DNA from 3 places in the Oceanobacter sp. ABM4_470 genome. Region 3 is predicted to be linked to each of the others. Evidence: predicted binding sites of a transcription regulator. Region 3 holds the regulator's gene; each other region holds the start of a gene.
The links. The regulator PhoB, encoded in region 3, activates phosphate uptake and scavenging genes when phosphate is short. The targets are predictions, from matches to a motif close to TGTCATANNNNTGTCANA.
Positions count from the first base shown of each region.

Region 1: the regulator PhoB is predicted to act here: its motif matches at 7,193-7,210, upstream of ACXADJ_RS02020 (alkaline phosphatase).
Region 2: the regulator PhoB is predicted to act here: its motif matches at 4,583-4,600, upstream of ACXADJ_RS08350 (Na/Pi symporter).

Region 1 covers NZ_JBSWTR010000001.1:447,136-457,283, forward strand. The annotation lists gene ACXADJ_RS01985 (GGDEF domain-containing protein) at 1-560, shown strand, start outside; gene ACXADJ_RS01990 (hypothetical protein) at 561-827, opposite strand; gene ACXADJ_RS01995 (DUF3549 family protein) at 963-1,985, shown strand; gene ACXADJ_RS02000 (YchJ family protein) at 1,982-2,425, shown strand; gene ACXADJ_RS02005 (hypothetical protein) at 2,461-2,742, opposite strand; gene ACXADJ_RS02010 (hypothetical protein) at 2,764-3,888, shown strand; gene ACXADJ_RS02015 (alkaline phosphatase) at 3,992-5,566, opposite strand; gene ACXADJ_RS02020 (alkaline phosphatase) at 5,568-7,115, opposite strand; gene ACXADJ_RS02025 (D-alanyl-D-alanine carboxypeptidase family protein) at 7,454-8,593, shown strand; gene ACXADJ_RS02030 (YbeD family protein) at 8,598-8,900, shown strand; gene lipB (lipoyl(octanoyl) transferase LipB) at 8,901-9,542, shown strand; gene lipA (lipoyl synthase) at 9,642-10,148, shown strand, end outside.
Region 2 covers NZ_JBSWTR010000001.1:1,911,186-1,921,333, forward strand. The annotation lists gene trhO (oxygen-dependent tRNA uridine(34) hydroxylase TrhO) at 30-1,052, shown strand; gene ACXADJ_RS08335 (hypothetical protein) at 1,187-1,441, opposite strand; gene ACXADJ_RS08340 (vWA domain-containing protein) at 2,257-3,438, opposite strand; gene ACXADJ_RS08345 (AAA family ATPase) at 3,456-4,301, opposite strand; gene ACXADJ_RS08350 (Na/Pi symporter) at 4,660-5,832, shown strand; gene ACXADJ_RS08355 (hypothetical protein) at 5,844-6,062, shown strand; gene ACXADJ_RS08360 (mechanosensitive ion channel family protein) at 6,155-7,468, opposite strand; gene ACXADJ_RS08365 (DctP family TRAP transporter solute-binding subunit) at 7,618-8,601, opposite strand; gene flgL (flagellar hook-associated protein FlgL) at 8,821-10,059, opposite strand; gene flgK (flagellar hook-associated protein FlgK) at 10,089-10,148, opposite strand, start outside.
Region 3 covers NZ_JBSWTR010000001.1:3,342,894-3,353,041, reverse strand. The annotation lists tRNA gene ACXADJ_RS14780 (tRNA-Thr) at 1-14, shown strand, start outside; gene ACXADJ_RS14775 (DUF3392 domain-containing protein) at 126-449, shown strand; gene ACXADJ_RS14770 (hypothetical protein) at 858-980, opposite strand; gene trmH (tRNA (guanosine(18)-2'-O)-methyltransferase TrmH) at 1,285-1,986, opposite strand; gene cysZ (sulfate transporter CysZ) at 2,057-2,779, shown strand; gene ACXADJ_RS14755 (response regulator) at 2,826-3,710, shown strand; gene phoR (phosphate regulon sensor histidine kinase PhoR) at 3,691-5,010, opposite strand; gene phoB (phosphate regulon transcriptional regulator PhoB) at 5,017-5,715, opposite strand; gene ubiA (4-hydroxybenzoate octaprenyltransferase) at 5,862-6,749, opposite strand; gene ACXADJ_RS14735 (chorismate--pyruvate lyase family protein) at 6,800-7,375, opposite strand; gene ACXADJ_RS14730 (HU family DNA-binding protein) at 7,758-8,030, shown strand; gene ACXADJ_RS14725 (DUF1415 domain-containing protein) at 8,040-8,591, shown strand; gene ACXADJ_RS14720 (HDOD domain-containing protein) at 8,645-10,039, opposite strand.

The DNA.
Region 1 (10,148 bases), 2.9 Mb from region 3:
GCACCGCTCAGTACGCCATGATTACCGGTTCGGTGGCGTGTTATGCAGTGATGGTGCGAATGCGGGATGCGTCTCTCAATGCGCTGGCGTTGAAGGATTGGGAATCGCTGGCTTATACCGAGCGGCAGTTGGAACCGATGGTACAGCAGGAGCTCTTGCGCAGCGGTTACAACGGCAAGCAGCTGTCGCTGATTGGCTTTCAGGTTGACGATTACGAGCAGCTCAAGAGTCAGACCAATGTGCGGCTGTTCTCGCGGTTGTGGCCCGCGTTTGTCAGAGCTTTGCAAGATGATGTGCGTGCCGGTGACGAAGTATTTCGCCAGCGAGACGACCTGTTTGTGCTGATGTTGCCGGATTGTCCCGAAGACGGCGCGATTGTGCTGATGGAGCGGATTCGGCGTCATCTGGGCGAAACTGAATGGCCAGGCATTGGCGAGTTGTCGTTGATGACCGCGACAGTGACCAGCAATCCGGGCGAAAAGTCGGCCGATCTGGCGCGCCGACTGATCACCCGAATGGCCAAGCAAAAACGGGCGTCGTTGCAATCGGCGGCATTCTGATCAGTTGTCGTTTTGGGCGTTACCGTCCAGACGACTTTGCAGGTAGCGGTTGGTTTTGTTGGCTTCGTTCAGTTGCCAGGTGAGGTCAGCTACCTGTTGTTGCAACTCCTTGCTTTGCTGTTGCTCGGCTTTGTGTTGCTCGGCGATTTCTTTCAGGCTTTGTTCGGCCGCTGCCACTTGTTGTTTCCATTTCTGACTCAGCCAGAAGCTCACCAACGCGCCTCCCAGCAGAAAACCGGCCAACAGTGCGGCAATACTGACGATCATATCTTGCTCCAGAAAATCCTCTTGGGGCGGCCATGGTAACCCGCAGCCCGGCCGGTTGAAATGCACGGTGCAGTCAGTGGCTATCGCATCTGCTACACTGCGCCGCTTTCCATTCAGGGTTTGACGAGGCTTTCTGTGACCATTTCAGAACTGGTTCGCCAGCGTGGCGCCAACTTGTGTATTTTCGATATGGGTCGTCGTATCCAGTCATTGGATGCGGGACTGTTCGACGATATCGAGCAGCAAAAGCGCCCGTACCCGTCGCCTTATTTGAAGCACGCATGGTTGGGCTTGCTGAGCTGGCACCCGAACGAACCGGGCCAACACGCCATCTGGTTTTTGAAACTGCCTCTTGATGAGCAAGGCTTGCTGGACGCTCAGGCCCGTGATGGCTTTGTTCGCTACATTGCCCAGCGTATGGCCAGCCCGGAAGCCGACAAGGGCGAAGGTGAGGCACCGTTTAGCTTCAAACCGGATGGCAACCGGATGGCGTTTTTCCACGCTTTGGCCGGGCGCCAATTGGGTGCTGAGAGCAGCCGCTTCTACGACACCACACGGGCTTACCTGGCGGGTGATATAGGCTGGGAAAACTGGCAGCAGCTGGGCCTGCAAGGTCTGGCTGAAGTGGTTGCTAATCACGACAAGGACAACAACGAAGCATTGCTTGCCCGTGCCATTCCATACCTGCCGACCGTGCCATTAAACGTGGTGCTGGGCTTTATGGAGAACATTGCTGCGGCTCAGGATGTGACGACGGCGGTGAATGATCGTTTGGCGGCGGTGATCAAGGCCGGAGCTACGGCCAATGACCTGGCGGCCTTCGCGCGGGCGCTGTCGCACAGCCAGAATCTGGAGCAACGGCATTTGTTGCTGGCGGCAATCTTGCGCCATCCGCAAGCGGTGCAGGTGGAAGTGCTGGCGGCGATTTCCAGCCGTTGTTGGGCTGATTTGAGCGGTGATCTGTTGCTCGACTTTCTCGAAGTGCTGGCTTCCAACGCCGGTGGCGACGACGTATTCAACGCGCTGGTGGCCGACATGATGAGCCTGCCTGGCATGCGTGACCGCATGATGTCGGTGTTCACGTCAGGCAAGCAGAGTTCAAAACTGGATCAGGCGGTGACCCGATTGCTGGGTGCTGTGCGCGGGCAAATGCAATGACAGTGTTGTGTCCTTGCGGTAGCCAACAAGGCTACGCGGCTTGCTGTCAGCGGTTACACAATGGTACGCCGGCGGAATCGCCAGAGGCTTTGATGCGTTCACGCTTCAGTGCATTCGCGCTGGGGCTGGATGACTACATTCAGCAGAGCTGGCACCCGGATACCTGTCCGCAAGGCCCGTTCACCGAAGCGGGCACGCGCTGGACTCAATTGCAGGTTCAGCAGGCATCGGAGTCTGGTGATGAAGGCCAGGTGACCTTCGCGGCGACTTTTCAGGCGGAAGATGGCTGGCACCAGCTGATTGAGCAGTCTCGGTTTGTGAAGCAAGCGGACGGCTGGAAGTACCTGGATGGCCAGCCGCAGTGGCTCAGGCTGCAACCCGGGCGCAACGATGTCTGTCCGTGCGGTTCTGGCGCCAAGTTCAAAAAGTGCTGTGCCTGAGTGGCTCTGCTGGGAATAGTCTAGAGTGCAAAAGCTCAGTGAGTGTCCTGGGAACGGGTCATCCCTTTCAGAACCATTCCCCAGATCATGGCAAATGTTCCCACTGTGGCCACCAGCATCGACAGGTTAATCAACAGAGTGTGGCGGCTGTAATAGCTGGTTAGTTGTATGTCGCCAGATTCACACTGGCCGCTGGCGGGGGAATAGGTTAGCCCCATTTGCTCGCAGTCGGTGATGTGATTAAGGTCGATACTGTAAACAATCAGTAGCAGCACGACTGGCAAGGTAAACGCGATGGTGCCAATACGCAGTAACATGGGATCAATCTTTCCTCTTTTATGACGTCTTGTATCCGGATGGCTCCACTGGGGCTGGTTACTTCGTGGGCCATGTTGTTGTGGGTCATGTTTTTGTGGGGTGTGCTGCTGGCCATGATAGCACCTCTGTTGCATGCCGCGGACGAGCATGCCGGTTCGGCCGTGTCGAACGTTGTGGTTGTCTCAGAGGCGGCCTTTGCGTCGGAAACAGAGAGCGAAAGCAGTGAAGATAAAGTGCCCCGTCAAGAGCTGGCTCCCGAGCTGACCGCTGCTCTGGCGGCGATTCGCCAGCGTTTAAGTGCGCCTGAACTATCTGATACGGATCGTAGCCGACTGTTGTACGCCATGCAGGAGGTCCGCCAGCGTTGGCCTGAAGACTGGAGCATACTGCCGCTGGCGTATCAGTGGGCAGGGCGTTCCATGGCTGCTGCCGAACAGGCGTTTGATGCCGGTCAGCAACGTCAGGTGCAGCAGATTCTGGATCAGGTATGGCAAATGACACCATTGCAGCCCGGCCTTGCGGAGCTTCAACGACGGGTGGATCAGCGGACGCAGTGGGCCGACTATGCAGGCGCAGCCGAGCCTGCTGTAACGACAAGTCTGGCGCTTGGCGCAGGTTTGCCTGAACGTCGTGCGACTGAGAGTGCGATGTTGGCTGAAGACGGTTTGCCGATGCCCGCTGTTATTTCTCCTCTGATCTCCCCTCCGATCTCTTCTCAAGCGTCTGAAGCACTCGTCGACAGGCAAGAGAGTGCCGATACGTTTGCGCCTGATCTGGAACTGGTCGATCTGGCCCTGCTGGACGATGGCATTCATCGCCAGTTTCGCAACCGCAAGCAGGATAATTCACCGGCTTTTGCGCGTTTTACCTTGCCTCAGGATGCCATTGGCGAGCGTCGGGCTACTATCCAAACCGAACTACAGCCAGTGTGTGAAGCCGTGGTTGAAAACGGCGCGTCGGTCATTATTCATGCCGCTAATCAGGATGACTACCGTTGGCTGACGGTGCGGTTGACGCTTTGTATTCGGCGCGTTGATCCGGATTTTCGGTTGCGCCAAAGCTTCCGCCAGACGGCGGCTACCTCTTATATTTCCTTGCATCCGGGCCGCAGTTTCTCACTGCGACCACCCGATGTTTTGGATTGATCTGATCCTCTAATAATCTCTCTGCCATAAAAAACGCCAGCGCGGTATGACCGGGCTGGCGCGAAGTGCCAATTGGAGCCCTTTCTGTGAGGGCTTTGTTCTATCAGTTCTCTGGTGCTTCAGCGGTGATGGCGTAACGCATCAGGTGGTAAATCCAGTGTTGCTCCATGGTGCCACCTAGCAGGTGTGCGAATGGGCCAACGGCATACACGGCAACGTCTTCACCGCCATGGGTTTCAGACTCCAGCGGCACTAACGCCTGTTGCAGGTAATCTTTCGACAGGGCTTCCTGCTCGGTGATGTCCGGCCGCGGCACACTGACAGCACCTGGGCCGTTGCGGTAGTTCATCGAGGTGTAGGTCTGGCCATCTTCCAGTCGGCTCGGCTCTGACAGTGGTTGACCGTGTTCGTTGTTGGTTTTCACCACCCCGTTAATGGGGTTGCCCCGGGTCGGGTAACCCGCCAACGTGAGGGTATGGCTGTGATCCGCGGTGACCAGTAGCAGGGTGTTGCTGAGGTCCAGGTTGTTGATCAGCCAGTCGACCGTCTGGTGCAGCTCTTCGGTTTCTTTCAGGGCGCGATAACCATTGCCAGCGTGGTGGGCGTGGTCAATACGGCCTGCCTCGATCACCAGGCTGAACCCTTGCGGGTTGTTCGAAAGACGCTTTACCGCGGCCTTGGTCATGTCGGTCAGGCTCGGCACGCTATCGTCCCGTTCTTCAACGTAGGGCAGGTGCGATTCGGCAAACAGCCCGAGCCATTCGCCGTCACTCAGGTCGGCCTCCAGAAGTTGTTGGCGGGTGCTTACGTAATGATGGTCCGCCTGCTGTTGCCACTCGTTGGCAAGGTGGCGACCGTCGGCGCGAACGCCGCCATCGGCTTCCGGCACAAACATGCCAAGGCCGCCACCCAGCGCGATGTCGAGGTCGCTGCTGATCAGCTGCGCGGCAATGTCCCGACAGCCATTGGCGATGGCGTCTTCCGGTAGCAGGCTATCGGCTTCCCAGTTGCGTTCCGGGCTGTGCGCATAAGTGACCGCCGGGGTGGCATGGGTCAGGCGGGTAGTGGTGACCACGCCGGTGGCTTTGCCTGCCTGTCGGGCGTCGTTGAACAGGGTGTGCAGCTCGGTGCCGCGGCTACTGACGCAGTTGCTGCGCTCGGCGTCGGCATTGATCGCGATGACGCCGGCGCGGGTTTTGGTGCCAGTCATAATGGCGGTCATGGTGCCGGCGGAATCCGGGGTTTGCAGGTCGGTGTTGTAGGTTTTGACCAACGCCGAGTAAGGCAGGCTTTCAAAGCTCAGGTGGTATTCCTCGCCATCCAGTCCGAGCTGTTGGCCGCTGTAGATTCGACCTGACGTCAGAGATGTGATCCCCATGCCGTCGCCGATCACCAGTACAACATTTTTGGCCATGCCTGTGTTGGCGGCCTGCTGCTGGCGACGGTCGGCCTGTTGCTGGCCATTGTGATACCACTCTCCGGTGCTGGTTGGGCTGGCAACCTGGGTGAGCCCGGACATTAATGGCGTGTTGTCAGTGCGCTGCGCTGAGCCTTGATCCGGTCCTGTGGAGGCACAGCCGCTTAGCAGGGCAACGGTGCAGGCCATCAGTGCCGCCGTCAGGGTGCTGTTTCTCTGACCCTGAGGGCGACGCAATGAGTGGGGGAATAAATACGTCATGTTACAGGTTCTCCCCGGACTGGGCCGCTACCGGCATTTGAGTGGTCAGGTTCAGCGCGCGGCTGGTCAGATGAAAAATGGTGTTTTGTTCCAGCAGGCCACGGAACCATTGGCTGCCTGGCCCTTTGGCGTGCAGGGCAACATCGTCGCTGCCGTGGGTTTCGCTGCTGCGTTGACCCAGTGCTGCCTGGTAGAAGTTTGGATGGCTGCAGTTAATGTCGTTGTGCCAGGGGATTCTTCCCAGCTGGCGCGGCGTATCTGTGGTGGTTTGTTGTGGCGGCAAGGTGCTGGCCCCCATGCCGTTGGCGTAACCCAGGGTGGTGTAAGGGGCGCCGTCGTCGGCTTTGGTGCTGACGCCCTTGTACTTCGCTAACCCGAGAATGTTGTTGCCACGGTCGGGGTAGCCCGCAAACGACAAGGTATGGCTGTGGTCGGCGGTCACCACAATCAGTGTGTCAGCGTCGTTGGTCATGCGGTCGGCAAAGTCGACCGCCCTGGCCATTTCAATGGCGTCGGTCAGGGCACGATAGGCATTGCCGGCGTGGTGGGCGTGGTCAATCCGTGCGCCTTCAATAATCAGCACATAGCCCTGATCACTGCCGCGAGTCTGTTGCTGTAATACCTGCAACGCTGCAAAGGTCATTTCCTGCAGCGACGGCTGGCTGTCATCACGGTCGTTCTCATAAGCCATGTGGCTGTCGGCGAACAGGCCCAGAATCGGGGTTCGGGCGGACATATGGAACAGGTCATTTCGGCTCGCCAGATATTGGCCATCGGGATACTGCCGGGTGAATTGGCTGGTTAAATCCTGATCGGTGCGCACGCCACCAGTGGCCTCCAGCACAAAATTACGGCGACCACCACCGAGGGCGAGGTCGAGGCCGTGGGCGAAACCACGGCTGATCAGCTGGCTGGCAATGTCTTCACAACCATTGGCCAGGGCTTCTTCTGAGAGGTCGCTGTTGGCTTCCCAGTCGCGTTCTGAGGTGTGGGCATAGGTGGCCGCAGGCGTGGCGTGGGTCAGTCGGGCACTGGTAACTACCCCGGTGGCCATGCCCTGTTGGCTGGCGTATTCCAATAGGGTGGTCAGCTCGTGGGCTTGTTGGCCATCGCAGCTGGCGCGCAGTTGTTCGGGGCCTATGCTGAGCATGCCCGCGCGGGTTTTAACGCCGGTGACGATGGCGCTCATGGTGCCAGCGGAGTCGGGCGTTTGCTGGTTGGTGTTGTAGGTTTTGACCAGTGCTGAATAAGGGAAACGCTCAAACGACAGAAAGTTTTCTTCGCCGGACATGCCTTGCTGTTGGCCTTCAAGAATCCGCGCTGCCGTCAGTGTGGTGACGCTCATGCCGTCGCCAAGAAACAGAATCAGGTTGCGGGCGCGGGTAGCCGGGGCTGGCATGGCGAGTCGATTGGCCAGCCAGGCTTCACCTTGCTGATAATCCGGGGTGGCGTAGCCGCCAACGGCATGGGCAGGCAGAGTAATCAGACTACCTGCTGCCAATGAGCCTGCGATCAGCCGGCGAAGGTTACGGATGACAAATCGTTGCATGGAACTTCCGGTCCTATTTGGGTTCAGGTTCAAGGTTGTAATTGGGGCGAGTCTAGGTTGAGCAATCAGCCGTATCCCGTGACAGTTGTGTGACTGCGGGTCTTTCTGGCTCACGAGTCATCTGTCGGTGGTGCTGGCTTGCTGGCCGTTACGAGCTCTCAATTACCAATATTACGGTTGCGTGACCATTCTGTTACAGCGGCGACATGCATTTTGTCATTCGTGGCGGCTCGATCGTTATGAATTATGCCGATGGCGCAGCAGAGCGGCCGCTGCAATATTCCACAGCCGGTGCTACAATGCCCGGCTTTCATTCAACCGGTAACATGTTCAAAGCGATGCGTTTATTTGCCAGTTTGATTTTGATGTTTGGTGCTGCCTGTTCTTCGGCAGCTGTGATTGTGCCAAGTGCTCCTGATCTGGATGCCAAGGCCTATATTCTGATGGACGCTCAGAGTGGCGATATTCTGGTCGAGCATAATGCCGACGAGAAGCTGCCGCCAGCCAGTCTGACCAAGATGCTGACCAGTTACATTGCGGCTCACGAGTTGGAGCAGGGCAATGTCACAGACGACACGCTGGTGCCAATCAGTGTCAAGGCGTGGCGTAAGGGCGGTTCCAAGATGTTCGTGCGCGAGGGCACCGAAGTGCCGCTGATCGATTTGCTGCGCGGCATTATCATTCAGTCCGGCAACGATGCGTCGGTAGCCGTAGCGGAATACTTCGCTGGCTCGGAAGACGCCTTCGCCGAATGGATGAACCAGTACGCCCAGCAAATGGGCATGACCAACAGTCATTTTGTTAACGCCACTGGTTGGCCTGCGGATGATCACTACTCCACGGCCCATGATATTGCCACGCTGGCGTTGCACATCATTAACGATCACCCGGATTACTACGGCCTGTATTCCGAGAAGTACTTTGAATACAACGACATTCGTCAGCCAAACCGCAACAAGCTGCTGTGGCGTGACCCGTCGGTAGATGGTCTGAAAACCGGCCATACCGATGCTGCCGGTTTCTGTCTGGCGGCGTCCGCTGTGCGTGACGACATGCGCCTGATTGCGGTAGTGATGGGTACCCGTAGCGACGCTGCGCGAGCGCAGGAAACCCAAAAGCTGCTGGCGTACGGTTTCCGTTATTACCAGACCCACAAGCTCTACAGCGCCAGCGATGTGCTGGAGCAGCGCAAGGTTTGGTTGGGTGAGCAGGATCAGGTTCAGTTGGGCTTGCAGGAAGATTTGTTCCTGACAATCCCGCGCGGCACGGTCGGTGACCTGAGTGTCGAGCTGCAAACCAATGAATATCTGGAAGCCCCGATTGCTGCTGGCGAAACCATTGGCACTCTGGCCGTCAAGAAAGACGGCGAACTGATTGCCGAGCGTCCTCTGATTGCTGTGAATGCAGTTGAGGAAGCCGGTTTCTTTGGCCGTCTGATGGGCCAGATTCAACTATTCTTCGCGCGTTTGCTGGGGTAACAAAATGGCACTGATTGGCGCAGACGGGAAGCAAGTAGCGGAGCAGGAAGCACCAAAAATTGAATTTCCTTGTGAAAACTACCCGGTCAAGGTGGTTGGCAAGGGTGCGGACGATTTCAAGGACCTGATGCTGGAGATCTTTGAAGTGCATGCACCGGGTTTTGATTATGCCAAGGTGATGGTTCGGGACAGCTCAAAAGGCAATTTCCGCTCGATGACGGTATACATCACTGCGACCGGTGAAGCGCAGCTGAAGGCGCTGCATGAGCAGCTGAAGGGCCATCAACTGGTGCATATGGTTCTGTAAATGGCAACCGCTCGAATTCGTCGCCTTGGGCTGGTGGAATATCAGTCCACTTACGATCAGATGGTCGACTACACCGAAAACCGTGATGAGACATCCCCTGACGAACTGTGGGTATTGCAGCATCCCAAGGTGTTTACCCAGGGGCAAGCTGGCAAGGCCGAGCATGTGCTGATGCCGGGTGATATTCCGGTGGTGCAGACCAATCGCGGTGGTCAGGTGACTTATCATGGTCCCGGCCAGCTTGTGGTGTATCTGTTGCTGGACATCAAACGGCTGGGCATAGGCCCGCGTCAGCTGGTGACTGTAATGGAAGATTCCATCATTGAAGCGCTCAAGCATTTTGGCATTGAGTCTGCCGCCAAACCGGACGCGCCGGGCGTTTACGTTGACGGTCGCAAGATTGCCTCGCTGGGGCTGCGTATCCGCAATGGCAAAACCTTCCACGGACTGGCACTCAACATAGATATGGATCTGGAGCCTTTTCTGCGCATCAACCCATGCGGTTATGCCGGGCTACAGATGACTCAGGTAAAAAATGAGTCGACAGACCCAGAGGCGGCCAGTTGGCAAGCCGTTGCTGAGCAGTTGGAAAAGCAGCTGATCAAGCAATTGGGTTTCGAAACAGCGGAGGTTTGCGCATAATCCGCGCAATTCCGTCCGGAGCTACCGCTCCGTTCTCAAAGTATCCGAATTAGTGTTCGAGCCACAGTGATCCTGAGGTTCGTCAGGCAGGGGTAACCGATGACAGAAAGAAAGCAAAAAACCATTCAGGGTCAAAAGCTCCGTGGTGCCGACAAGGTAGCGCGTATTCCGATCAAGGTAATTCCAACCGAGGAAATGCCGCGTAAACCGGACTGGATTCGGGTCCGTATCCCTGCTACCCCGAAGATTGCTGAAATCAAGGAAAAGCTGCGCAAGCACAAGCTGCACACCGTGTGTGAAGAAGCCAGCTGCCCGAACCTGGGTGAGTGTTTTGGTGGCGGTACCGCAACCTTCATGATCATGGGTGACATCTGTACTCGCCGTTGTCCTTTCTGTGACGTTGGTCATGGTCGTCCGAACCCGCTGGATCTGGATGAGCCGAAGAACCTGGCAATTGCCATTGCCGACATGGGCTTGCGTTACGTGGTGATTACCTCAGTTGATCGTGATGACCTGCGTGATGGCGGTGCCCAGCACTTTGCCAACTGCATCACCGAAACCCGCGAGCGTAGCCCGAACATCCAGATTGAAGTACTGGTGCCGGAC
Region 2 (10,148 bases), 1.4 Mb from region 3:
GGTTTTACGTTCCGGGAAAGCGAGGAAATATGACTCAGAACACCGCTAATCCGTCTGCTGCACAGGGCGAGCAAATTGTTGTTTGCGCCATGTACAAATTTGTCACGCTGGACAACTTTGAAGCGCTGCGCCAACCACTGCTGGATACCATGCTGGCGCTCGACGTTAAAGGCACCTTGCTGCTGGCCAACGAAGGCATCAATGGCACCGTTGCCGGCACCCGCGCAGGCATCGACGGTTTGCTGGGCTACTTGCGCAAGGATGAGCGTTTGGCCGATATCGGCTACAAGGAATCCTACGACGACGAACAGCCGTTCTACCGCACCAAGGTCAAGCTGAAGAAAGAGATCGTCACCATGGGCGTGGAAGGCATTGATCCAAAGCGTGTCGTGGGCACTTACGTTAAGCCAAAAGACTGGAACGCGCTGATTTCAGACCCGGATGTGGTACTGGTGGATACCCGCAACGATTACGAAGTGGGCATTGGCACGTTCAAGGGCGCCATCGACCCGAACACCAAAACCTTCCGTGAGTTTCCACAGTACGTGAAGGAAAACCTCGATCCGCAGAAGAACAAGAAAGTCGCCATGTTCTGTACCGGCGGTATCCGTTGTGAAAAATCCACCGCGTACCTGAAGGAACAGGGCTTCGACGAGGTCTACCACCTCGAGGGCGGCATTCTTAAATACTTGGAAGAAGTGCCGGAAGAAGAAACCCTGTGGGAAGGCGAATGCTTTGTGTTTGACAACCGGGTGACCGTTAACCACAAGTTGGAAAAAGGCGAGTACGACCAGTGCCACGCCTGTCGTCGCCCGATTACCGAAGAAGACAAGCAGTCCGAGCACTACGTTCAGGGCATCAGCTGCCATCATTGCATCGACGAATACTCCGAAGAGCAGCGCGAGCGTTTCCGTCAGCGCGAACAGCAAATGCAATTGGCACGGGAGCGTGGCGAAGACCACCTGGGTAACGACTTGCAGGACGTGATTCAGAAACGTCGGGCGGAAAAGAAGGCTTTCAAGGAAGCCCAGCGTAAAACTGACGCCAAGTGATCTGATCTACGGCTGAAAACGAATCACGCCGAAAACCGATCAGTCTAAAAACCGCCCCTAAAAACAAAAGGCGCAACAGTTCTCTGTTGCGCCTTTTGTTTTTCTTTGGCTGTTGAAATGAGCAGCCGACTGCTTCAGTTCAACTGGTGCGCCAGATCGTTCAACCGAGCGCGTGTCTGCTGCGCCTTGGCGTTGGCTTTTTGCCAATGAGGCACATGGCTTTCGGTGTCGTGCAGAATCTCTTCGAATTCATGGTCCAGCTGATGCAGCTGCTGCTCCAGCGGGCCATGCACCACATCGAGAACCTCGTGCACTTGCCGCAACTCACGGGCGAGCGCCTGGCACGTCAGCTTGAAAACTTCTTCCTGACTCATTTGCATCAATTCCATCGGTCACCTCCTGACATCACTTGCATCGCCGCTGCAAACGGGTAGAGATTGCCTTAAAAGGGGACATCTATTTAATCCGGTGCTCACTCTGGGCTACCGGGTGGTTTCGAATCACGAAGCCGACTTGCAGGCCTGACGGGTCAAGTCAAAAGTCGGCGACACAGAGTCGAGATCATCCGGCAGCCCCCGCAGGGCGCGGCGGGTTGCCGCTGCCCAGTACTGTGTTGACGAACTTGGAAAGACTCGGCCGGACAGGTACGTCATTCCACTGCGTTCGTCGCCTTGCACTGAACAACGGCAACACTCGCGCAGAGCCGTGCAGGATTAAATAGATGTCCCCAAAAGGCACGGACAATTCGATACTATCCAGTTGCGACCACAGGAACCGTGAACTGTTTCAGAATTAATGACTGACTGTTTTTAATCGGCCAGGCATCTGACAATGACGTCAAAGCAATCTGACAGCATGTGTCGCGCCCAATGAAAATGACAAAGCGGCAGCGTTTTCTCACAAACGCAGTGGGTTATTCAAAGATTTCTGGGGACCCTCTGAATAACTCGGTGCCCGCTCTGGATGACAAGGCGAAGCTGAATCACGAAGCTGATTTGCAGGCCTGGCGGGTCAAGTCAAAAATCAGCGACACAGAGTCAGCAATGCCCTGTCATCCCCGCAGGGCGCGTCCTGCTGGCCGCCAGAACGGTGTTGGCGAACTTGGAAAGGACTCGTCATTCCGCTGCATTCGCCGCCTTGTTCTGACAACCAGCTGGACTCGCGCAGAGCTGTGCAGAGCTGTGCAGAGTTATTCAGAGGGTCCCTAGCGCTGCAACTCACGAATGGCCTGGGTAAGGCCGTCGACCGTCAGCGGATACATACGGTCTTCCATCAGCTGGCGAATCATACCCAATGACCCTCCCGGCCCCCACCAATGGTGCGGTGTCGGGTTCAGCCAGGCGACGTGGGGGAACTGGTCGGTCACGCGCTGCAACCACACGGCACCCGCCTCCTCGTTGTAGTGCTCGACACTGCCGCCAATATGAGTCACTTCGTAGGGCGCCATGGTGGCATCCCCCACAAAGATGATTTTGTAATCGGGGCCGTATTTATGCAGCACGTCCCAGGTGTTGAGGCGTTCCTGATAGCGGCGGTGGTTGTCCTTCCAGACAAACTCGTACAAGCAATTATGAAAGTAGAAGCACTCCATGTGCTTGAACTCCGCCCGTGCAGCCGAGAACAGCTCTTCACAGGCTTTGACGTGTTCATCCATCGAACCGCCAATGTCGAAAAACAACAGCACCTTGACGGCATTATGGCGCTCAGGCACCAGCTTCAAATCCAGATATCCGGCATTGCGGGCGGTTGAGCGAATGGTGTCATCCAGGTCGAGCTGATCCGCAGCACCCTGACGGGCAAACTGCCGCAAACGCCGCAGCGCCACCTTGATATTACGAATGCCCAATTCGACGTTGTCGTCGAGGTTGCGGTAATTGCGCTGTTCCCACACCTTCACCGCCTTTTTATGGCGGCTATGACCCTGTTCAATACGAATGCCTTCGGGATTGTAGCCATGGGCCCCAAAGGGTGAAGTGCCTCCGGTACCAATATTCTTGCTGCCGCCCTGATGGCGCTTGGTCTGGTTTTCCAGCCGCTCGCGCAAGGCTTCCATGATTTTCTCAAGGCTGCCCAATCCTTCAATCTCGGCTTTTTCAGCCTCCGACAGAATCTTCTCTACTTCCTTGCGTAGCCAGTCTTCCGGCAGGTTCAGCTCTTCCAACTTGCCCTGCCAGCTTTCAAGGCCAGCAAAGTAAGCGGCGAACGCACGGTCAAAACGGTCGAAGTATTTCTCATCCTTGACCAGACACACCCGGGTTAACTGATAAAACTGTTCCTGATCCGCGAACGCCAGGTTGTGCTTGAGGGCATTGATCAGATCCAGATATTCCCGGATAGAAACCGGCACACCGGCAGCACGAACGATTTGAAAGAAATCAATCAACATAGCAACAGGCCCTGGCGTTAACCGCGACGGCGACTCATAAAGGCCAGTTTTTCCAGCAGCATAACGTCTTGTTCATTTTTGATCAGAGCGCCATGTAACGGTGGAATGGCATCGGTGCCCTTTTTACCCTGCAAGGCGTCCAGACCAATGTCATCGGCCATCAGCAGTTTCAGCCAGTCAATCATTTCCGAGGTGGATGGCTTTTTCTTCAGGCCGGGCACCTTGCGAAGATCGAAGAAGACCTCCAGCGCGGCACTGACCAGTTCCTGCTTGATGTTATCGAAATGCACGTCGACGATTTTTTGCAGGGTATCGCGGTCCGGAAAATCGATGTAATGGAAGAAGCAACGACGCAGGAAAGCATCCGGCAACTCTTTTTCATTGTTACTGGTAATCAGAATGATGGGACGATGCTTGGCCACCACCCGTTCGCTGGTTTCGTAAACAAAGAACTCCATCTTGTCGAGCTCCAGCAACAGGTCGTTGGGGAACTCGATGTCGGCCTTGTCAATTTCATCAATCAGCAGTACCACCGGCTTATCAGCTTCAAAGGCCTGCCAGAGTTTGCCCTTATTGATATAATTGCTGATGTCATTTACGCCTTCCACACCCAATTGAGAGTCTCGCAGGCGTGATACCGCATCGTATTCATACAGGCCCTGGTGAGCGCGGGTGGTGCTTTTGATGTGCCACTGAATCAGGTCGGTATCCAGCGCATTGGCCAACTGCTCTGCCAGCATGGTTTTGCCCGTGCCAGGCTCGCCTTTAAGCAACAGTGGTTTTTGCAAAGTGATGGCGGCATTCACAGCCATTTGAAGTTCAGGAGTGGCGATGTAGTCGTCAGTACCGGTAAAGCGAGCCATAGCAGAGTCCGAGTGATAAGTGGGTGTTGCTGATCAGGTGTCGCCACACAGTATAAAAGCATCACCCTTCAACAGAAACACTCATATTCCAGTTTGGAAATAAAATAGAGCGCGGCTCATTAGCAATGGTTTGAGTGATGACAAGAAACTGAACTGTCAGTTTTGGCAACGTTTATGTACCATCGCGCTGCCGATGAGATCTTCATCACAAAAGCTCAAATTAGAGCCAAAATTGAAATATTTCAGTTTTATGAAGACTTTATGACAGTCAAAGCTGTCGCTGTAACAAAACTGTAATATTTCTCGGAGACCATCCGCGCACTTTATTTCAGACCTTCAATCTACGAGTAATTTCGTTATGAATGAAACTACAGCAACTGCAGCGTCCGTCGCTGTTGAGCAAACACCCAAGGCGAACTGGATCAACTGGCTGAAAATTGCCGGCCTGGTGTATTTGCTGCTGGTCGCCGTATCTACCATTGGTAGTGGCTTTAAATTGGCGTCTGGCGACCATGCCAAGGAATTGTTTGAGTTTGCCAGCAACCCGTTGACTGGCTTGATTGTCGGTACTGTTGCTACTGCCCTGATTCAATCGTCCAGTACGGTTACTTCGATCATTGTTGGCCTGGTTGCCGGTGGCCTGCCGGTACAAATTGCCATTCCGATGATCATGGGCGCCAACATTGGCACCACCATCACTAACACCATTGTGAGCCTGGGCCACGTGCGTCAGGGTGCTGAATTCCGCCGCGCCTTCTCTGCGGCCACCGTGCATGACTTCTTCAACCTGCTGGCGGTGATGATCTTCCTGCCGCTGGAAATCATGTTCGGCTTCCTCGAAAAAATCGGTGCGTCGGTATCCTCCATGCTGGTAGGCGCTGACTCCATGTCGATGAAAGGTCTGAACTTCATCAAGCCACTGGTTAAGCCACCGGTAAGCTTTATTAAAGGCCACTCCGAATCGCTGATGGGCGACACCGCCGGCGGTATCGTCATGGTGGTTCTGGGCATCGCCCTGATCTTTGTCGTCATCACCCTGATCGGCAAGCTGCTGAAAGCCCTGCTGGTGGGGAAAGCGAAAGAAATCCTTCACTCTGCCGTTGGTCGTGGCCCGGTTTCCGGCATTGCATCCGGCACCCTGATTACTGTTCTGGTTCAGTCCAGCTCCACCACCACCAGCCTGATCGTGCCGTTGGCCGGCAGCGGTGTGTTCACCCTGCGTCAAATCTTCCCGTTCACCCTGGGCGCCAATATTGGTACCACGGTAACGGCCTTGCTGGCCGCCACAGCAGTAACCGGCCCCAATGCAGTATTCGCTCTTCAAGTGGCCCTGGTGCACCTGACCTTTAACCTGATGTCTGTGGTATTTATTTACAGCATCCCGTTCTTGCGTAATATTCCATTGTTCGCTGCAGAAAAACTGGCTGACGCTGCGGTTGAAAACAAGCTGTACGCAGGCGGCTACATTCTGCTGGTGTTCTTCATCGCCCCACTGGTGCTGATTGGCGGCAGTCAGGCGCTGGGTCTGTAAGGAGTAGGTCCATGTACGAAAGCAAAGCTGAACTGGAAAACAAGATCGCCAATCTGGAAGCCCGCTTGGTTGATTTGAAAGATCGTCTGGCTCGTATCGAGCAGACAGAACAACACGATGCAGTGGAACATGTCGATGAGTACATGGAAGTGCTGGATCGTGAATTTGCCAGCTTGCGTGAATACTGGCCTGTGGCTCTGCAAGAACTGCAAAAGCTGTTCAAGAAGTAACAGAGCCGGTTTCAGAGTCTGCTGAAACAGACAAAAACGCCCGCAATCTTGCGGGCGTTTTTGTGTCTGCCGTGTGGCTTAAGCTCTACCCCCTAACGGCCATTCGAGCTACTGCCATCAACACTACTCTCCCCATCTGAATTACCGTTTTCTGTGGCCACATCCTGTTGCTGACTGGCATACGCCATTGCCTGCTTCTGACGGTCGCTCAGGGCTTCGGGTTTTGGCTCTGATTTTGACTCTGGTATTGGCCCGGGCTTTGTTTCGGGACCGGACTCAGACTCTGCCACAGCGGCTGAAGGCTTACGGGACAGCATCAAGGTGTCGATGTCCACCTGCTCCTGAGAAAGGTTCAGTGCCCGAATTGGATACGGAATGGTGATGCCCTCTTCGCCGTAACGACGGTGCAGTTTTTTCACAAATTCTGATTTCAGTACAAAGCTGTCGGCGTATTCCAGAGCCCGTAGCACCACGGTGAAATTGATGCTGGAGTCGCCAAAGGTGTGGTACATCACCATCGGCTCAAACTCCGACTGACCACCTTCGATGTCTTTTAAAATGGCTCTGGCAACTTCCAGCGTCACCTGTTCAACCTGCTCCAGGTCAGAGTCGTAGTGAACCCCCACTTCCACCAGCACCGATAGTTCCTTCGCCGGGTAGTCGTAGTTCAGGACCTTGGATTCCGAGATTCGGCTGTTGGGCAGCACCACGGTGTTGTTTTGCAGCATTTTCACCCAGGTAGAACGCCAACCGATTTTTTGCACATAGCCCATTTCGCCGGATTCCAGCTGAATAAAATCGCCCACCTTGAACGGCTTGTCGACCAGCAGTTGAACCCCGGAGAAGAAGTTTTCCAAAGTCGGTTGTAACGCCAGCGCAACGGCCAACGAGGTGATCCCCAACGAGGCGATAATAGGAGTGACGGAAATGCCCAGCGTGCCCAGCAACACCAGCAAGCCAAGGCTGAATATGAGCCCTCGAACCAGTCCCCGTGCCAACCCCTGACTGTTGTACAAAATGGGGGAACGACGGGTGTAATGATCCAGCGTGCCAACCGATAGCCGGTCGAAAAAGACGATGATGGCGAACACCAGCAGGATTTTGGCGATCACGCTGGCAATCAAATCGAAGTTCTTGCCGCTGAGGTCAAAGTGCTCGAACAGGCGCTCCAACACCACCAGATGAAAACCAATAATCACAATGGTGAGCGGCAAGCCCAGCGCCCGCATGAACAACGAGTCGAAGAACCATTTGGTTTTGTCGGTGACTTTTGCCAGCCGCGCCAGCAACAGGGTTTTCAGCCCCAGAAACACAATCAGGGACGCTAACGAAATTCCCGCGGCAATGACCCAGGTGGGCAGATTCAAATCCGCCATGTAACTGGCCAGCTGGTCCAGTCCTTCCATATCAGACTCCGGTTGGAAGTGAATGTGTCACTTCAAAGAGTCGTTACAGGCAGGATTGTTCAACCGGATTGGGGAGTTTGTGAGGTGCAGATGCCCGGGGCCTTCAGCCCCGGGCATCTCAGAAGGGTTGTTACTGCGGGAATGGCTAATTACTGGTTATACGACTTGGCTGCCAGAATCAGGTCCGGGCCAATTTCATTGGCAAACTGTTGCCATACGGGTGCCATCGCCAGTTCCCACGCGGCGCGTTCCTGATCACTCAGGGTCACAATTTCACTGGTGCCAGAATCAATCACCGATTGGCGGTTTGCGTCGTTGTTGGTCGCAGCCACCTGGTTACCAAAGGTAATGGATTCCGCCATAATCTGGTCCAGTTCAACACGAATGTCCGCTGGCAGGTTCTGCCAGAATTCCGCAGAGGTAATCACCATGTAGTCCAGCAAGCCGTGGTTGCTTTCGGTGATGTACTTCTGGTGGCGATGCAGGTGGGCACTGTAAATGTTCGACCAGGTGTTCTCCTGACCATTCACCTTACCCCGTGCCAGCATATTGAAGACATCCGGGAAGGCGGCTTTCACCCCTTCCGCACCCAGCACTTCAAACTGCGCCTTGATCACTTCGGAAGACATGATGCGGAAACGTTTGCCATTGGCGTCTTCCGGTACTCGCAACGGGTCATTGGCCGACATTTGTTTCATGCCGTTGTGCAGGTAGCCAAGGCCCAATACACCTTGGTCAACGGTGGCTTGCAGCAGCGCCTTGCCCTGCGGGGAATTCTGGAAGCGGTCCACTGCGGCCATGTCCTTGAACAGGAACGGCAGGTCGAACACCTGCAGTTTTGGCGTCAGACGCTTGAGCTTGGACAATGCAGGGGCAGCCAGTTCCAGCTTGCCTTCCTGCAACGCAGACACTACCTCGGAGTCCAGGTACATCAGCGAGCGGGGGTAAATTTTGACTTCCACACGCCCTTTCAGGCGTTCTTCCACCAGCTTTTTGAAGTGTTTGGCCATCTGGCCCTTTGGCGCTTTGCCAGACACTGTGTGGGAAAAGCGAATCTGGATGGGATCAGCGTGTACCGTAACGGCACACAGAGAGACAATAACCGACGTCAGCACGGCAATAGCCAGCTTCATAGGAGACTCCTGATTATTATTAGAATTATTTTTTATTCAGGGGGCCAAGTGTCTGACTTTGGTCGTAATACAGCAAGTACTTTTAGCGAAAAATGGTACGAATGCACTGTTAAACAGTTACATCCGTAATTCAATCTCTCTCTTTTGGTGCTTTCCCCTTAAAATGGGTGGAAAACCACCCACCATTTCATTGGGAAACTGGCCCGATTTTTGGCCAGATTACAGTTTGTTAAACAGACTCAGATTACTGATCACGGTGTAGCTTTGCTGTGCGGCTTCCAGCAAGGTCGACTCCAACGTCATTCGGCTGACCGCCTCAGCCAGGTCAGCATCCCGCAAATCCGACAGTGCCTCCTGATTGGCCAGTTTCATGTCCGCCGTCATCAGTTCGGTGTTTTCAATGGTGTTCAGACGCGCACCAATTTTACTTTGGGTGCTGGATACCACCGCCAAAGCGGCATCGAGGTTGTTGAGCGTATCTTCGATCAGATTATCGAGTGTCGCCTGATCCTCAGAGCCGTTGGTCAGCGTGTTCAATGCCTCAGTAAACCGGAAGATGGTGTCGGTGATGCTTTGCTTGGGGGTCGACTCAGCAATCACCTGATCACCGGGCTCGGGCACGCCGCTGATTTGCAAGGTCACGCCGTTGATGTTCAGTTCGGCCCCTTCGTCGTAGACCTGATTTTCCAAACCATTGATGACTCGGCCGTCCGATGCCCGGGTGACAGTGTAGTTAGTCGCTGCCGGGTCAACCGCCGAGTCGGCGTTGAACGTAATCACAATGTCGTCCGGGTAGAACTCGGCAAAGGCTTCGTCATCGGTAATGAATCCGGCGCTGACACTGGTTGTTCCCGTATTCAGTGGGCTGGTGGTGGTGGTGAAGGTTGGCGCTGCCGATGGAATATCAACAAACAGGTCGATACCGGAATCGCCAGTGGCCACCGTGGTGGAACTGCCAACGGCGACAAAGCGCTGGCCGTCGTCACCTTCGTAGCTGTAGCGGCCATTGGCATTTTGTACGAAAGGCGCTTCGCCCCCCTGAAACCCGGCAAAAATGTATTCGCCAGTGGCATCCTTGGTGTTAAACAGTTCCACCAGTGCCTCTTCAATTTGTTCAACCTCTGCGGCGATGGCCTCGCGGTCGGTCTGAGCCAACACGCCACTCCCCGCCTGCACGGTCAATTCTCGCAAACGGTCGTAATAGTCGGTCACCGCCGACAGCGTGCTTTCTTCCAGTTCCAGCCGGTTGGTGGCTGAAATCATGTTGTTTTCAAACTGTTCGGTCAGGGCCAGCTGCTGCTCAATTTGCAGGATTCGGGCAGCGGCAATCGGATCGTCGGCGGCCGTATTCACCCGCACACCGGAAGACACCTGCTGTTGGGTTTTGGTCAGGGCTTCCTGATTGCTGAGCATATTGGCCAGCCCGTTACGGTGAATTTGCAAGGTTGATACACGCATGGTGCTTCCTCTTTAAAACGATCGGACTATCAGCCGATGGTCGAAATCAGGGTATCGAACATGTCCCGCGCCACCTGGATCACCTGGGC
Region 3 (10,148 bases):
TGGTGCCGGCACCATATTAAAAAACCCGCGTTTACGCGGGTTTTTTTATGCCTGCTATTCTTCATTCTGAAACGGACGTTCGCCCTGAACGACCACTTGTTGGCTACCGCAGTTGTGGAATCAGAATGGATCTTCTTGTCAGTCTTTCGGGTTGGATCAGACCCTACAATCACGATATTGCATTGGCCCTGGTTGCCACTTTGCTGGTGATCTTTGGCGATACGATTAACGGCATGGTGCGTCGTGCGGTCAGGAAACACTGGATGGTGGTTCGGGTGGCTGTCTTTATCGCGCTGTGTACGTTCGGCTATGGGGCGATCACTGTTTGGGTGGTGCCGGTGCTGGCAACATTGCTGATGAGTGTGTCAGCGCAATACTACGGCGTTTCAGTCGTGGTGGCGTTTACAGCGCTGGGGTTAATGGCCGAGCGATTCCATCGCAAAAGCTGAGCCGGGCATAACGTTTGGTGCTACATCACAAGACAACACGGCCAAACACCACGGCAAGTGCGCGCGAGCGTAGATTGGTTTCACTTGATGTATTGAGCGTGCGTGTTTTGGGGCGTAAAAAAGAAGAGTAAGGCGTGCCTGAACGCCGAGTGTCAGGTGTTAAATGGGCGGCAGTACATCCTGTACCGGCCGCCACAGCACCCTGGAACTTTCCATGATTCCACGTTCATCCTTGCCACAATCCATCGTGTTGGTCATCCCTGCGCGAATCCATCGCTGATTGTCCCTTTACCGTCCTGGTAAGCATCCTGGCCAATCTTCCCTGCGCAAATCCTTGCGATGCCATCCCAGCATAATCATCCGTGTTCCATAACCTCATCCCGAGGCGTCCTGCTGTCCGTGCCCGATTCATCCTGAATCGTTGAGGTCGTCCAGACCTTGTCCTGCTTTCCATGCCGATTCATCCTGAATCGTCGAGGTCATCCAGACCTTGTCCTGCAAACACTCCGTGTTGAGATCCGTCTCACTCATCCTGAGTAATGTCGTCCGTTACAACCAGATCAACGTCCTGCTGTCTGGTGATCGTCCTGATCAAGTGCTGCCTGCGGATAGAAATGTAGCAAAGGAAGAACTTTCGTTATGTGAACCAAACCCGACAATTGGGAATCCAAGGCTTGGGTGATTTATAAAAAACCTTTAAAAACAAAGGCTTGGATATTTCTTCGTTGGATTTTGTGGATAGTCTGGAGGGAGGAATTCGGTATGTCGCACGAGCTTGTGCGATATATCGCACAAGCTTTATGGGCAATGTCGCTACAACAGAAAATGGCGGTAATCAGCGGCTGTGCGCCTGTTCATTGATCAGTTGTGAAAATGCCTGTGGATCGGCGATTTCGCCGTCTTCACGCAGTGCCGGATACGGCAATTTGTACTTGTGACACAGTTTGGTGGCCGAAGGCTGGCACCATTCAAACAGCAGCTGCTCGAAACGCTCGTCGCTCATGCGGCGCTGGTCGAACATGCCGGCGGCTTCCCGCTGACGGCTGGCTTCATGAAGGATAATAGCCGCTGCGACGGAAACGTTAAACGACTGTACCATACCGTACATCGGAATGATCAGGTGTTCGTCGGCCAGTTCGGCGGCGGTATCGCTGACGCCTTCCTTTTCGGTGCCCATAAGCAGCGCCGTTGGCTGGGTGAAATCGTAGTCGCGGAAGTCGGTCGCACGGTCGGTCAGGTGCGCAGCGCACACGCGGAAGCCCTGTTGCTGCAAGCCGGTGATGGCACTTTCGATGTTGTCGTGGGTGTTGACCGTTACCCAGCTGCCGGAGCCTGCTGCGGTGGCGTTGCTCATGCGGAAATCACCACTGCCACGGCTTGGCCACACCACGTGAAGGTCCTGTACTGCGAAGGCATCGCAGGTACGGGCAATGGCCGCCTGGTTGTGGGACTTGTAGACTTCGTCGGTAATCACGGTGAGGTCGGGTTGCCGACGATTGAGGGTGGATACCACTCGGTCAAGACGATCAGGCGTCATGGTGGGTGTGTCTCTTGCGCAATGGGGCGCGCATTGTATAAAAACTGTCAATTTGTTGCACGGACTGGAAATGAAAGACAACCTCGTAAGTGGGGCAGGGTATCTGCTGAAAGGCTTTGCGCTGCTGAATGAACCGGGCATTCGCCGTTATGTATGGCTGCCTATTCTGATGAACCTGGTGATTCTGACCGCCGGGGTGTATTGGGCGGTGGGTTATGTCACCGGCATGGACTGGCTGCACGAAGGCTGGTGGGCCTGGCTGGCGTGGTTGATTGTGCCGGTTGCGGTGTTGCTGTCGGTGATGGTGTCGGGCTACTTCTTTTCGGCCATTTTGTTGCTGCTGGCGAGCCCGTTTTACGGCTTGCTGGCGGGCAAGATTGAAGAGCGTTACGGCATTGTCGCGCCGGAGGAGAGTCTGGCCAGCCTGATTCCCCGTACGCTTGGCCGCGAACTGGTGAAAATGGCCTATTACATGCCGCGCTATCTGCTGCTGTTTGTGATTCCCTTGTTGCTGCCGTTGCTGATTCCGGTGATGCCGTTTGTCTGGTTTGCCTTTGGTAGCTGGGTGATGTCGTTGCAATACAGTGACTACACCCTCGATAACCATCAGAAAGATTTCCGCAGCAGCCGCAAGATTGTTGCCGAGACGCGTTGGACGGCCTATGGCTTTGGTGCATCGGTATCCTTGCTGATGGCTGTGCCGGTACTCAATTGTCTGGTGCCACCGGCGGCGGTCATTGGTGCCACCATGTGGCAGATGGAGCGCGAGCAGCGTCAACCTCGTCTACGCTGAGGAATCAGGCAGGGGGACCTGCGTTTTCTGGTGCGGAGCACAAGGCATGGCCGAGTTAACCTTTCTGTTGGTAGATGATGCGGCGTTTATTCGCGATCTGGTGAAAAAAGCCGTCAAGCAAACCTACCCGAATTGCCAGTTGGTGGAAGCCATTAATGGCAAGAAAGCGGTGGCCATGCTCAATAGCCACAAGGTGGATGTGGTGCTGTGCGACTGGGAGATGCCTGAAATGTCGGGGCTGGAAGTGCTGCAATGGATGCGTTCGCAAAGCCAGCACGAAAAAACGCCGTTTATGATGATCACCAGCCGGGGCGACAAGGATCATGTGGTCAAGGCGGTGGAAGCGGGGGTGTCGGATTACATCGGCAAGCCATTTACCCGCGATGCTTTCGTCGACAAGCTGACCCGGATGGTGTTTCGGCACCTGAAAGTACGGCCGGTGAAAACCTCTGAACAGAAGGTTGCCGGGGACATGGGCGGTGCGTCGGTCTTGATGGGCGGTAGTGCCAGCCCGGCTAAACCTTCAGCGCCTGCCAAGGCTCAGCCTGCTGCCGGGTCGCCGCTGCTGGCCGGACAACCGGCTGCGGCGGCAGAGAAAAAGCCCAAGGGTGGTGGCAAGGCGATGGGACTTGCAGTGGTGCGGTTTGCGTCCGGTGGCGAAGCCAAGCTGGTGATCAAGGACATGAACCTGATTGAGCTGCTGGGGGTCTTCAAGCGCAGCGGTGAGGTGCCGGGGTTGTTGGAACAGGTGGTGATTGATATCACCGATGACCAGCAAGAGGTGATTGCACGGATTAACGGCTTTGTGCGGATGTTGCAAGCACAGGAGCCGCATCCGGATGCCGAAACCATTCAGATCCGCATCCGGATTGTCGATGACGACCCCGAAAAAATGGACGCCCTGTCGCGCTTTATTGCTCGTTGTCGCTAGTCGCGTCAGCGACGCCGTCGGTCATACGCTTCAGCGGGAACACACAGCTGAAGGTACTGCCTTTGCCTTCCTCACTTTCGATCTTCAGCTCGCCCTGGTGGTGCAGCAGCACGTGTTTGACGATGGCCAGTCCAAGACCGGTACCGCCGGTTTCAATGCTACGGCTGGGGTCGGCGCGGTAAAAACGTTCGGTCAGGCGCGGCACGTGGTGTGCGGCAATGCCAATACCGTTGTCTTTTACGCTCATACAGCCGCCATGTCGGGTTTGGCGCCATTCAATGTTGATGGAGCCACCGTCCGGGGTGTATTTCACCGCGTTGAACACCAGATTTGAGAAGGCACTGCGAATCTCGTTGTAGTTGCCGGTCAAGCGCTGCTTGTCGGCATGCACCAGATTGACCTGATGGCGACCATTGCTGAGCGCTCGGGCATCGGTTTCGATCGATTGCAGCATGGCTTCGACGTCGATGCTTTGTTCATCCTTGGCCTGGCTGGTTTCCAGCTGCGACAGCATCAGCAAATCCTTGATCAGGTTGCCCATACGGTGACTCTGGCTGTTCATCTGTTGCAGCATGCGGGCCCAGCGCGGAGGCAGCATGTCGGCGCCCATTTGCATGGTTTCGACATAGCCGGAAATCACCGTCAGTGGGGTGCGCAGTTCGTGGCTGACGTTGGCAACGAAGTCCTTGCGCATTTGTTCCAGCTGTTTCAGGCGGGTGATGTCGTGTACCAGAATCAAGCGGTCACGGCGGCCAAACAGGGTGATGTTGAACTGCAACGACAGTTGCGGGTTTACCGGCGATTTGATCACCAGCGGTTCGCGGTAGTCGGCTTGTTCAAAGTAGGATTTGAATTCCGGCGTACGGATCAGGTTGGTGATCGGCTGGCCGAGGTCGACCGGATGGCGCAAGCCCAGATAGCCTTCAGCGGCCTGATTCCAGAATTCCAGCGCCCCGGTGGAGTCGACCATCATCACGGCGTCTTTTAAGGCCGCCGTAGAGTCCTGAATACGGTTGATCACGCCTTGCAGTTGCTGCTGGTTTTTAATGCTGCGTTGCTGCAAACGCTGGGTCTGGGTAAAGACGGAGCCCCAGATCCCGAGGGTTCGGGGCAATAAGGAGCTTTGTCCATCTTCAAGCCATTGGTTAAGGCGGTAGAGCTGTAACCAGTGCCAGCCAATATAGCCAGCCAGTACGGCGCAAATGCCGATGAAGGGGTTGTCGAGGTAGTAACCCAGCGCCACGCCCATTACCAACAGGTAAAACACGCGACGCAACTCCCTGCGCCAAATTGGATTCATTGAATATCAGGCAACTTTTGTAGAGAAACGATAGCCGGTGCCACGAACGGTTTGAATCATATGTTCATGGGCTTCACCCAGCGCCTTGCGCAGTCGACGAATATGAACATCCACGGTGCGCTCTTCGACGTAAACGTTACCGCCCCAGACCTGATCAAGCAACTGTGCACGTGAATAGGCACGTTCCTGGTGGGTCATAAAGAATTGCAACAGGCGGTATTCGGTCGGGCCGATGTCGAGCGGCTTGTCGAACGAGGTCACGCGGTGGCAAACCGGGTCCAGCAGCAGGCCGCTGACTTCAATCGGTTCTTCGATACCCTGTGGGGTTGAACGGCGAAGTACGGCTTTCAGGCGCGCAACCAGTTCACGAGGGGAGAAAGGTTTGGTGATGTAATCGTCGGCACCGGCTTCCAGCCCCTGAACCTTGTTGTCTTCCTCGCCTTTGGCGGTCAGCATGATGATCGGCAACTCGGCGGTGCGATCTTCACGCTTCAGACGACGGGCAAATTCTACTCCGCTGGTGCCAGGCAGCATCCAGTCGAGCAGAATCAGGTCGGGTTTGCGGTCGATAATTTGTGCATGGGCTTCCTGAGCGTTAGCCGCTTCCATGCATTCGTAACCGGCCATTTCAAGGGCCACGGCGATCATTTCACGAATCGGTGCTTCATCGTCTACGATCAAGACGCTTTTGCCAGCTTTAGTCATAGGTTGCTCGTCACAAAATTGTCACACAATATTAATAGGCGGCTTGTATTACACTGGCCTTGTGTTACAGCGGTGTGACATTGTCAGCGACTCGTCAAAAGCCGGTCGACAGCGCCATTCGCGGGCGGCCTGGCCAAAGCCCGGGCTTAGCGCAGGGCATAGCCCGCAATCAATCCTGCCAACATCATCACGCCATACCAATGCGCCAGTCGAAACTGACGGAAACAGCCCATGCGATCGCGGCTGCGGATGTTGATGATTTGCCAGGCCATGAAGCCGCCAGCGGCCAGCCAGCAAAGCCAGTAGCTCCAGTGTAGTTGCAGTTGGCTGCCAACGGAAAACAGGCATAAGTGCGCCACGGCGTAGAGGGTGGCGATAATCGTCACATCCATGTCGCCAAACAGGATGGCGGTGCTTTTAACGCCAATCTTCAAGTCGTCATCACGGTCGACCATGGCATAGATGGTGTCGTAGCCCACCGTCCAGCTCAGTTTGGCAATAAAGATTAACCAGCAGATGGTGGTCAGTTGATTGGCTTCGGCGGCAAACGCCATCGGAATCGCCCACGAAAATGCCGCTCCCAGAAACACCTGTGGCAGGTAGGTGTGACGTTTCATAAACGGATACAGGGCCGCCAGCGCCACGCCACCAAATGACAGCCAGATGGTCAGGCTGTTGGTGAACAACACCAGTACAAACGACGTCAGACAGAGTACAGCAAAGCCGATCAGCGCCTGTTTTTCAGTCAGTCGGCCCTGGGTCAGTGGCCGGTCTTTGGTGCGTTTGACGTGGCGGTCTATTTCACGGTCGGCGTAGTCGTTGATCACACAGCCGGCGGAGCGCATCAGGAACACGCCCAGCGTGAAAATAATCAGGTTGGCCAGCGTTGGCACCCCTTCAGCGGCAATCCACAAGGCCCAAAAGGTAGGCCACAGCAGCAGATAGGAGCCCACCGGTTTGTCGAACCGTGTGATCTGAACCCATTGGTGCCAGTCTGGCCAGACTCGATCGAGGGTTTGGGTCAACGGCTTCATATCGGGGTCCTTACTGTGGTGCGGGTCGAAATCGGGTTGGCGCGCGGCCTTCAGGGCTGGCCGCTGAGCAGGTTACTGGCAAATGCCTCGCTGACCAACAGTTTGCTGGTGCCAATGTGAAACACCGAACGGCGGCACCAGGGGCTGGTGATCAGGTCTTGCAGGCGGCCGCTGGCGCTTTTGTGCTTCGGCAGGCAGCAAAACCGCATCGGCTGGCGTTGCAGCTGTGGATGGCGAAACAGGAAGCTGCCCAGTGAGCGGTTACCCAGACGGCGTACCGGGTTGCCCAATTGGCGCAAATAGCGCATCGGAATAACGGTACGTGCCTCAACCTGCAAGTCGTCATCAAGCAGCAACAGCACCTCCCGAATCCACACAGGGGCTCTGGTGGGTAAGCCCAGGTCGCGGCTTTCGATCGGACTGGCACGTCCCTGACGCTCGCTGACGAGTGTGACGCTGAACTGGCGTTGATCCATTCGGGACAGTCTCAAGGTCAGTGATCCGGTGTCGGTCAGCCAGCGCCGCTGGGATGCCGGTAATGGCAGCGCGGCGCTGCGGTGCAGGCCGCTCCACGGCGGAGCGGGTGTGAAAAAGGGGCGCGCTTGGCAGGCAATCGGGGAAATCATGGCGGCGGAGCATGCGCCAAATCACAAATACTGGCAAGAGTCGGGCTTTCTTCCATTGATTTTCGCCGATTTCGACAGTAGCTTAGGCGGCCGGTCCCAGTAACCATGCGGCTCAGGCTACAATTTGGGCAATGCTGGCTTGAAACGGCAATTTGTTTTATTCAGCCGCTGGGCGAGGATATGGTGTAGCCCTGTTGACCCGGTCAGCGTCATCGACCGGCTTTTGCCACGGGTTGATCGGTTTTGTCGGGATCAGATCCGACGGCATTTACGAGCTTTTGTGATTTCTACAGAACCTTGTGGACGGTCGGGGCTCACAGGTGTGCCTTTATTTTTAAAATCGGGTTGGTATAACCCGTATCTTTCATAGAGAGGATATTTCATGCGTAAACCAGAATTGGCAGCGGCCATTGCAGAGAAAACTGACCTGAGCAAGGAAAAAGCGTCTGAAGTGATCACTGTGATCACTGACCGCATCGCTCAGGCTCTGGCTGAAGGCGACAACGTAAGCCTGATCGGTTTCGGTACTTTCGAAGTACGTAACCGCGCTGAGCGTCAGGGTAAAAACCCACAGACTGGTGCTGCTATCACCATTCCTGCTGCCAAAGTACCTGCTTTCAAGCCAGGTAAAGGTCTGAAAGACGCTGTTCAATAAGCAACAGTGATGACAGCCGAAGCATTAACCCATCTTTGGGTTTCCCGGCTGGTGGTGGGCGAGGGACTCTGTCCTTTCGCCCATCCGGTTATGCCGCAACTGGCCATTCGGGTCAGTGACTCTTCCGATCTGAACCAGATCACCAAAGAATTCATGGATCTGTTGGCCGAAGTGGTCGATGCCGATCCCGCCGAACTTCCGACCGCCTTGTTTGTGGTACCTCATGCCTTACAGGACTTTGACGAGTACTGGAACTGGGCCATGATTTGCGACGAGTTGTTGCAGCAAATGGGCCACGAAGGGGTGATTCAGCTGGCGACCTTTCATCCGCAATATTGCTTTGAAGGCGAAGCGCCGGAAGATCCGAGCAATTTCACCAATCGTTCTCCTTACCCTATGTTGCACCTGATTCGGGAAGACGACATGGAGCAGGCTCTGGCGTCGGTAAGCCACCCGGAGCGGATTCCCGAGCGTAACCAACGCCACTTGCGGCGGATGGGCCTGGACGGCTTGCTGGAACTGATTCCCGAGCTGAAGCACTCGGACATCTTTCGTCCCTGACGGCCGTCAGGGCGTTTGAAGACAGCGCTCTGATACCGCGGATGGTCGGGCTGTCAGGAAGACAGCGCCGTGACCATATCAGCCAACTCTCCCACGTGTTCAATCAGCTCATCGGCGACTTCGTCGACGGTTTCCTGCGTTAAACCCAGTGCGTCCAGTACGTTGGGATCAAGCGCCTCGATCGGGCCGTCGCCGTAGCCACGCTGGCGCAGTGCCCGGGTGGTGACGTACAGCAGCTGGGCATAGTTGTCGTGGTCGCCACAGTAGAACGGGTTGTGTTGCTGACGAATGGCCATTACGGCCTCCGCGGGCAAATTCCACTGGCCCAGCAGCAGGCTGGCCATCTGTTCCCGGCACAGCCCCAACAAATGCCGTTCAATGTAGAAACGGTTGATGTGGGGGTTGGCTTCAATATGACGGTTGATCAGCGAAAACTGCGGCGGAAATACCTGACCTAACACCAGATAGCCAAAGTTGTGCAGCAAGCCGCACAGGTAGGCCAAGCCGCTGTCCGGCTTTTTCTTGCCCTTGATCTTGCGGGTCAATTCGCTGGCCAGTGCCGCGCCCATCACCGCTTGTTGCCAGAATGGCGTGTAGCCGTGTGGGCCTTCTCTTGGCACGCTCAGCGTGCGGCCCAGAGCAAGCCCCAGTGACAGGTTCATCACCAGATCAAACCCCAGCACTCGCAGCACGGCTTCTTCCACCGTGTTGATGTTGCCGCGTGAACGGTAGTAGGGCGAGCGGGCCCAGCTCATCACCTGGGCGGCAATCGATGGGTCGACTTCAATGGTGCGCGCCAGAGTGACGGTATCGGCGTCGGGGTCGACCCGCAATTCAATGATCTTGCGGGCGGTTTCCGGCAGCGGTGGCAGGTCGAGGGTGTCTTGCAGGCGCTGCTGAATACGCAGTGGGGTAAATTGCTCCACCGCCGCGTGGACATCTTCTTGATCGGCGCTGGTGTCGTTGTGCAGCACATCGATTTGCAGGGCGGCGGTGTAGTTGCCAATTTGTGAGCTGGCGGTCAGTGCCCGGAACTGGTCGGTTGGCATGCTCAGGTGCTGGTCGCCATGGCCGGTTTGGATAAACAGCTCGGAATACTCCAGCAAGCTGCGGTCTACCAGGCTGTCGAGTCGGGTCAGCTGCGGCAGTGCCGGAAAATCATCCAGCCCTAACTGGCGTTTCAGCTGTGCCAGTTCTTCTGGTGGTACGGCGCTGAACTGACGGCCGGTCTGGTGGGAAATCAGGTTGAGGTCGAGCATGCGGTTGGCAGGAATCACCACCTGTACCTTGCTCGCGCTGTCCTTGAGAAAAATAACCTTGGCGTAATTGCCTGGGGTAGTGCCGAATCCGGTTTCGATCATCGTCCGCTCGTTTTGAAAACCATCAGATATCGAGTATTTGACGTTCCATTCGTCCAGAACCTTTTGCACAGAGGCCGGTATTGCCATTACCTACTCCAACATCTCAAATTGTCGTTTGGTGAGGCGCTGAGTCCGTGGAGGCGTGCTGATTGGCAGCAACGGCTGCGGCGTCAGGCTTCCGGAATACTCAGGCTAT